2 linked regions of the Arthrobacter globiformis genome follow. The protein of the gene in region 1 interacts with the protein of each later gene in a pairwise test. Links are inferred from orthologs where the notes say so. Each region holds a gene or a part of one and is shown on either strand. Other genes may lie near its edges. The genes, in order: nadE and dnaA.

What was found.
Region 2: the proteins of nadE (region 1) and dnaA interact in binary tests that used the Escherichia coli proteins (3 or more experiments, as listed by UniProt). The link is inferred for Arthrobacter globiformis from one-to-one orthologs.

The regions. Positions count from the first base shown.
Region 1 is NZ_JAUSYZ010000001.1:880,663-883,758, forward strand. What follows is about bases 18-2,795. They hold nadE (ammonia-dependent NAD(+) synthetase), read right to left. Parts: upstream 1,945-2,795; coding sequence 1,090-1,944; downstream 18-1,089. Other genes in these bases: QF036_RS04125 (NADP-dependent oxidoreductase), read left to right, coding at 18-366; QF036_RS04140 (FAD-dependent oxidoreductase), read left to right, coding at 2,047-2,795. Outside these bases: more of QF036_RS04125, read left to right, coding at 1-17; more of QF036_RS04140, read left to right, coding at 2,796-3,096. UniProt on the Escherichia coli protein: Catalyzes the ATP-dependent amidation of deamido-NAD to form NAD. Uses ammonia as a nitrogen source.
Region 2 is NZ_JAUSYZ010000001.1:236,661-239,897, reverse strand. What follows is about bases 83-3,001. They hold dnaA (chromosomal replication initiator protein DnaA), read right to left. Parts: upstream 2,310-3,001; coding sequence 855-2,309; downstream 83-854. Other genes in these bases: rnpA (ribonuclease P protein component), read left to right, coding at 2,926-3,001; rpmH (50S ribosomal protein L34), read left to right, coding at 2,748-2,885; dnaN (DNA polymerase III subunit beta), read right to left, coding at 83-317. Also shown: more of dnaN, read right to left, coding at 1-82; more of rnpA, read left to right, coding at 3,002-3,237. UniProt on the Escherichia coli protein: Plays an essential in the initiation and regulation of chromosomal replication. Binds in an ATP-dependent fashion to the origin of replication (oriC) to initiate formation of the DNA replication initiation complex once per cell cycle.

The sequences.
Region 1 (3,096 bases):
CTGGGCGCCGAGCCCGTGACGTACGGTCCCGGGCTTGCGGACCGGGTCCGGGCGCTGGCCGAGGACGCCGGCACAGTCAGCGCCGTCCTGGACACTGTGGGGAGCGAGGACTCGCTGGCGGCAACAGCCGAGCTGCTCCGGGGGGCCGGCCGGGCGGTGACCACCGTTCCGGGCGAGCAGTCATCCGCGGCCGGGCTCGCCGCCGTCCAGCAGCTGGAAGGCCGGGTGGCGGACGTGGGGACGCTCGCCGCCGAAGGACAGATCACCTTCACGATCGCGCACCGGATGCCGCTGATCGAGGCCGCCGACGCACTGGAAATCAGCCGTGGCGGCCACGGCCGCGGGAAGATCCTGCTGCTGCCCTAGTGTGTGCACGTAGGCGGTGCCGATCAGCGGGTTGCGGTGGTTGCTTCGCGGCTTTGCCGGAGTCGTAGCGCGGTTCCTCTTGCCTTCCTGCCGGCCAACGTAGCGCCAGCCGCCACCGTCCGGGATGTTGCCGAGCTTCTTCACATCGACGTGGATCATCGCCCCGGGTTTGTCGTGTTCGTAGCGGCGGATGATTTCCCCGGTGCGCTTATCCACGTAATGCAGCCGGTTCAGCCGGCACCGGACCAGGACCGCGTGGACCGTGGAGGCAGGCATGGCCAGCTTCGCTCCAATCGCGACAGGCCCCAGCCTTTGCTTCCAGCGCAGGTGCACGACCTTGCGAACCAGATGCGGCGGAGTCCGGTTCGCCACCCGGTGCGGGCTTGAGGATCGGTCCGTCATGCCGGCTGGGCCCATCGCGGCATACCTGGCTGCCCACCGTTTGGCGGTGGGCCAGGAGCAATTGAACTGTTCGGCAGCCCGGGACACCGGCCAGCCGTGATCAACGACGAGCCGCGCGACGCGTAACCGTTGGCGTGGAGTCAAAGCAGCATTAGCGTGGGACATTGAGGACCTCCTGGTCGCTTCAGCGGTTGTCTAAGCAACTCCACTGTGCAACCGGAGGTCCTCACCCATGAGTCAACGACTCCAGCGAGTCATCACATTCACCCAACCAACGTCCCTGGGCAGTACACCTAGGACCGGCTGCCCCGGCTAAACGGCTTAGAGTCCTGCGCGGGCCTCTTCCGGACCCTCGTGCTTCCACCAGGTGTCGAAGATGCTGACCGGAACGGTGCGCTTGTGCCGGGTCCGCAGGTACTTCTGTTCGATCAGCTCTGCCGCGCTGTCGCCCACGTCGCGGCCCTCGAGGTAGTCGTCGATCTGGTCGTAGCTCAGGCCCAGTTCGTCCTCGTCGGTGCGGCCGGGCCTGTCGTCCAGGAGGTCGGCCGTGGGCACCTTCTTCCACACCCGCTCCGGGGCGCCGAGGTGCTCCAGCAGGGCACGGTTCTGCCGCTTGTTCAGGCCGAACAACGGCAGGATGTCGGCGCCGCCGTCGCCGTACTTGGTGAAGAACCCGGTGACGGATTCAGCGCCGTGGTCGGTGCCGATGACGAGGTAGTTGTGCTCCCCGGCAAGGGCGTACTGGGCAATCATGCGCGTGCGGGCCTTGGTGTTGCCCTTGTGGAAGTCGGAGATCCCGTCGCCGACAGTCTTTTCGAACTCCTCCTCGAAGCCGTCGACGGCGGCGGAGATGTTGAAGGTCCACTCCTTGGAGGCTTTGATGAAGTCCAGGGCCGCCTGCGCGTCCTCCTCGTCGTGCTGGACGCCGTAGGGAAGGCGGACCGCCACGAACTGCGCATCCGTGCCCTCTGCCTGCAGCTCATCGACCGCGAGCTGGGCGAGCCGCCCGGCGAGCGACGAGTCGAGGCCGCCGGAGATGCCCAGGACAAAGCCCCTGGTGCCGGTGGCCTTCAAGTACTCCTTGAGGAAAGTGACGCGTTTGCGCACCTCCTCTGCGGGTTCGATCCGGGGCTGGACGCCCATTTCTTCGATGATCTTGGCTTGGAGTGTGCGCATGTGACACAGCCTAGCCAGCCCGATCCGCACCGCTCAACTGTTTCCGCCCGAGTCCGTTCGCGCTCTGTGCCCCGCCGCTCGGACAGGCGTACCGTATGGCTCATGGAGAGTACAGGGTGCGTGGTGGTGGGCGGCGGGCCGGCCGGCATGATGCTGGGCCTCCTGCTGGCGCGGGCCGGCGTCGAGGTCACCGTCCTCGAAAAACACGGCGACTTCCTCCGTGACTTCCGCGGCGATACCGTCCACGCTTCCACTATCCGGCTCATCGATGAACTCGGCCTCGGCAGCGAGTTCCGCGGGTTGCCGCAAAGCCGGCTGCGCAACGTGGCCTTCCCGACGCCCGGTGGCGGCCTGGTCACGCTGGGAAATTTCGCCGCGCTTCGGCCGCCGTACAACTACATTGCCATGATGCCCCAGTGGGACTTCCTGAACTTCCTCGCCCGCGCCGCCGAGCAGGAGCCAACGTTCACGCTTTTGATGGAGCACAAGGCGAGGTCCCTCATGTCCGACGGCGGACGGGTCACTGGTATCCGGTACGTCACCAAGGACGGCACCGAAGGCGCGCTCCGCGCAGACCTCGTGGTGGCCACGGACGGCCGGCATTCGGTGCTGCGCCAGGCGGCAGGCCTGAAATCGAAGGAATACCCGGTGCCGTTCGACACGTGGTGGTTCAAGCTGCCGCGGGCGGAGTCGGAGCAAGGGGAAGTCGCAGAAATCGTTCCCGCCTTCGGGGACCGCGATGCCGTGATCGCCCTGTTCCGCGACACCTACTACCAGATGGGCTACTTCGCCCCGAAAGGCGCCGGTGACCGCATCAAGAGCGAGGGGGTGGAACGGTTCCGGGAACGGATCGCCGCGCTGCGCCCGGACCTCGCCGACCGGGTCGACGCCATCGGGTCCCTGGACGACCTCCACTGGCTGGATGTCCGGCTGGACCGCCTGCAGCGGTGGTACATCGACGGGCTGCTGTGCATCGGCGACGCCGCGCACGCGATGTCCCCGGCCGGCGGCGTGGGAATCAACCTGGCCATCCAGGATGCCGTGGCTGCGGCCGCCCGGCTCGCGCCCGCGTTGCTGCGCGGGAAAGTCACGGTGGAGGATCTTGCGGCGGTGCAGCGGAGGCGGCAACTGCCCACGGTCATCATCCAATCC
Region 2 (3,237 bases), 640 kb from region 1 along the record:
AGATGGAAGCTGCTTCGGCGGCAGGTGAGTGTCACCTTGTTGCCGTCAGTTTCGATGTCCACCGGTGCCGAGGGCAGGCTGCGGCAGATGTCCGCCAGGAGGCGGCCGGAGACAAGGATGGTGCCTTCCTCCCTGATGTCGGCAGGAATTTCAAGCCTTGCGGAGGTCTCGTAATCGAAGCTGGACAGGCTGACGGTCCCGGATTCGGCCTTGAGGAGGAGGCCGGAGAGCACGGGTACGGGCGGCCGCGGAGACAACGACCGGGCTGTCCATGTGACGGCTTCTGCCAGGACGTCCCGTTCGACTCTGAACTTCACGGAAGGGTGCCGCCTTTCATTGCTGCTGCCATTTTCTGAACGGGAACTCGCAAGGAGCCCACAAGACCGTTGCCCCCAAGCCCCGGAACCTGCATGGTCCGCGCATGGCCGACCGCAAACAAACCCAGGGATGGGAGCGCTGCAGACAGCTTAGCCGGAACTACAAGGATTTCCCCATCCCCGCCAGTGACGCTGGCTCTGCCGGCGGCCAAGTGGCCGGTGCTTTGGCCGGTGCGTGGAGGTCGGGGCAGGAGATTGTTGTTTGAGGGATTTCAATTTTTTGGGATTAGTAGTGTTAATAACTGCTGTGGAAACTGTGGATAACCCGGTTTCACGGCGCAGATCCGCGGTTAAGCCCTGTTCATGGACTGTGGGTTCGGCACGTTTTAAACAGGCTGTGGATGGGGACAACATTTTTGGCCCGTTTCGGTGATCCACAGACGGCTTAAGGGTTTTAAGCCCATTAACCGCGGTTGTCCCCTTAACTGTCCACAGGGTTATCCACACGCACCTGTTAATAAGGTTAAGAACCTCGGATCAGGAGTCGCGCTGCTGCTGCTTGATCCGGTTGGTGAGCTCAGTAACCTGGTTGTAAATCACACGCCGCTCAGCCATGAGCTCACGGATCTTGCGGTCAGCATGGATCACGGTGGTGTGGTCGCGGCCGCCGAGCTCCTGGCCGATCTTGGGCAGCGACATGTCGGTCAGCTCGCGGCACAGGTACATGGCGATCTGCCGTGCAGTCACCAGCGTCCGGGTCCGGGACTTGCTGCAGAGCTCCTCCATGCTGAGCTTGAAGTAGTCAGCCGTCTGCTGCAGGATCTGGCCCGACGTGATTTCCTGGGCGCCGTCGTCGGTGATGAGGTCCTTGAGCACCATCTCCGCGAGAGCCACATCCACCGGCTGGCGGTTGAGGCTGGCGAACGCCGTCACACGGATGAGGGCGCCTTCGAGTTCGCGGATGTTGCTGGCGATCTTCGAAGCGATGTACTCCAGCGCGTCGTCCGGCGCGGAGAGGCCTTCGCTGAGGGCCTTCTTCCGGAGGATGGCGATGCGGGTTTCCAGTTCAGGCGGCTGGATGTCCGTCAGTAGGCCCCACTCGAAGCGGGATTTCATCCGGTCCTCGAAACCTGCCAGCAGCTTGGGCGGCTGGTCCGAGGTGATGACCACCTGCTTGTTGTTGTTGTGCAGCGAGTTGAACGTGTGGAAGAACTCCTCCAGCGTCCGGTCCTTGCCGGCCAGGAACTGGATGTCGTCGATCAGCAGGACGTCGACGTTGCGGTATGTCGTCTTGAAGCTGGCGCCTTCATCGTCACGGATCGAGTTGATGAAGTCGTTGGTGAATTCCTCGGAGTTGACGTACCTGACGCGGATCCCGCTGTACAGGCGGCGGGCGTAGTGGCCGATGGCGTGCAGCAGGTGCGTCTTGCCCAGGCCCGAGTCACCGTAGATGAACAGCGGGTTGTAGGCCTTGGCCGGGGCTTCCGCCACGGCGACGGCGGCGGCATGGGCAAACCGGTTGGAGGACCCGATCACGAAAGTGTCGAAAACGTACTTCGGATTGAGGCGGCCGAATTCGTGCGAGGTGCTCGGCAGCATGGGCTGCGGCTTCTGCTCAATGGACGGATCGTTTGCGAGGGAAAGCTCGACGGCGGGTTCCGGCTCCTCGTGGATGGGCACCAGATCGGTGTCGACGTCGATCGCGCAGCGGATGTCGTCCGAGAAGACGTTGCGGAGCGCGTCATCGAGAGCGTCCTTGACCTGCGTCTGGAGCACTTCCCGGGTCAGTTCGTTCGGGACTGCGACGAGAAGGGTGGAACCGATGAGGCCCTGGGCCTGCGCGAGGATGACAAAGCCGCGTTGCCGGGGCGAAACGCGGTCGTCCTGTTCGAGAAGGGTCACCACGCGCCGCCAGGAACTTCCGACAGTGTTGGCGTGGTTGGCTTCGTCTACTGTCGTCAAATTTGGTTCCTCAAAGCTTGCTGCCTGCATTACATGCAGCCGCAAGCCCGGAACCAGGGTGCTGGCCCGGCTTAATCCACAGGGTTATGCACAGTCCGTGGATAATCGGCTACTGGGACACTCTAGGGGATGAAAAGCCTAGAAGATAGCTGGGAAGTGCCTTGTGGATAATTACACCGTTGTGGTTCGAAAACAGCGGTTGTGAGCCGCTTCATCCACAGGTTCTGCACCCGGTTAGCCACAGCTGGGGAAACACGCCGGACGGCCTGCTGGTTTGACTCCCGGCGGCGTTTTGCCCTAACGTTGTGGAGTCCTTTGTGCCTGCTTTCTGACCCTATTTTGGACTTCCGGACGCTCCGTGTGTTCCGGGAAATTCAGGGGAAGCAGACACATACAAAACTTAGCGTCGGCCAGTTCTTCCCCTTACTGATCGGGTGGGCGCACCTTTGATCCACTGGAGTAACTAACGTGAGCAAGCGGACTTTTCAGCCGAATAACCGCCGTCGGGCCAAGAAGCACGGCTTCCGCCTTCGTATGCGCACCCGTGCCGGCCGTGCCATTCTGGCCGCCCGCCGTGGCAAGGGCCGCACCGAACTGTCGGCCTAAATACTGACTTGTCGGTCTTCTTCCTTCTGCGAGATTAGCGGTGCTTGCCACCAGGAACCGCCTGAGGACTTCAACCGATTTTTCAACAACTGTACGTTCCGGCGTCCGCAATGGACGCCGGAACGTAGTGTTATATACGGCAACTATTGGAGCCGATGAGCCCAGCCGCATCGGGTTCATCGTTTCCAAGGCTGTCGGGAACGCTGTTGCCAGGAACCTCGTTAAGAGGAGACTTAGAGAAGCCGGCGCTGTCTCGCTGCGCGAGTACGGCACCGGATTCGCTATTGTGGTGCGTGCTTTGCCCGCCTCCGCAACAGCCAGCTGGGATGAACTCCTGGCGGATTACAACGCC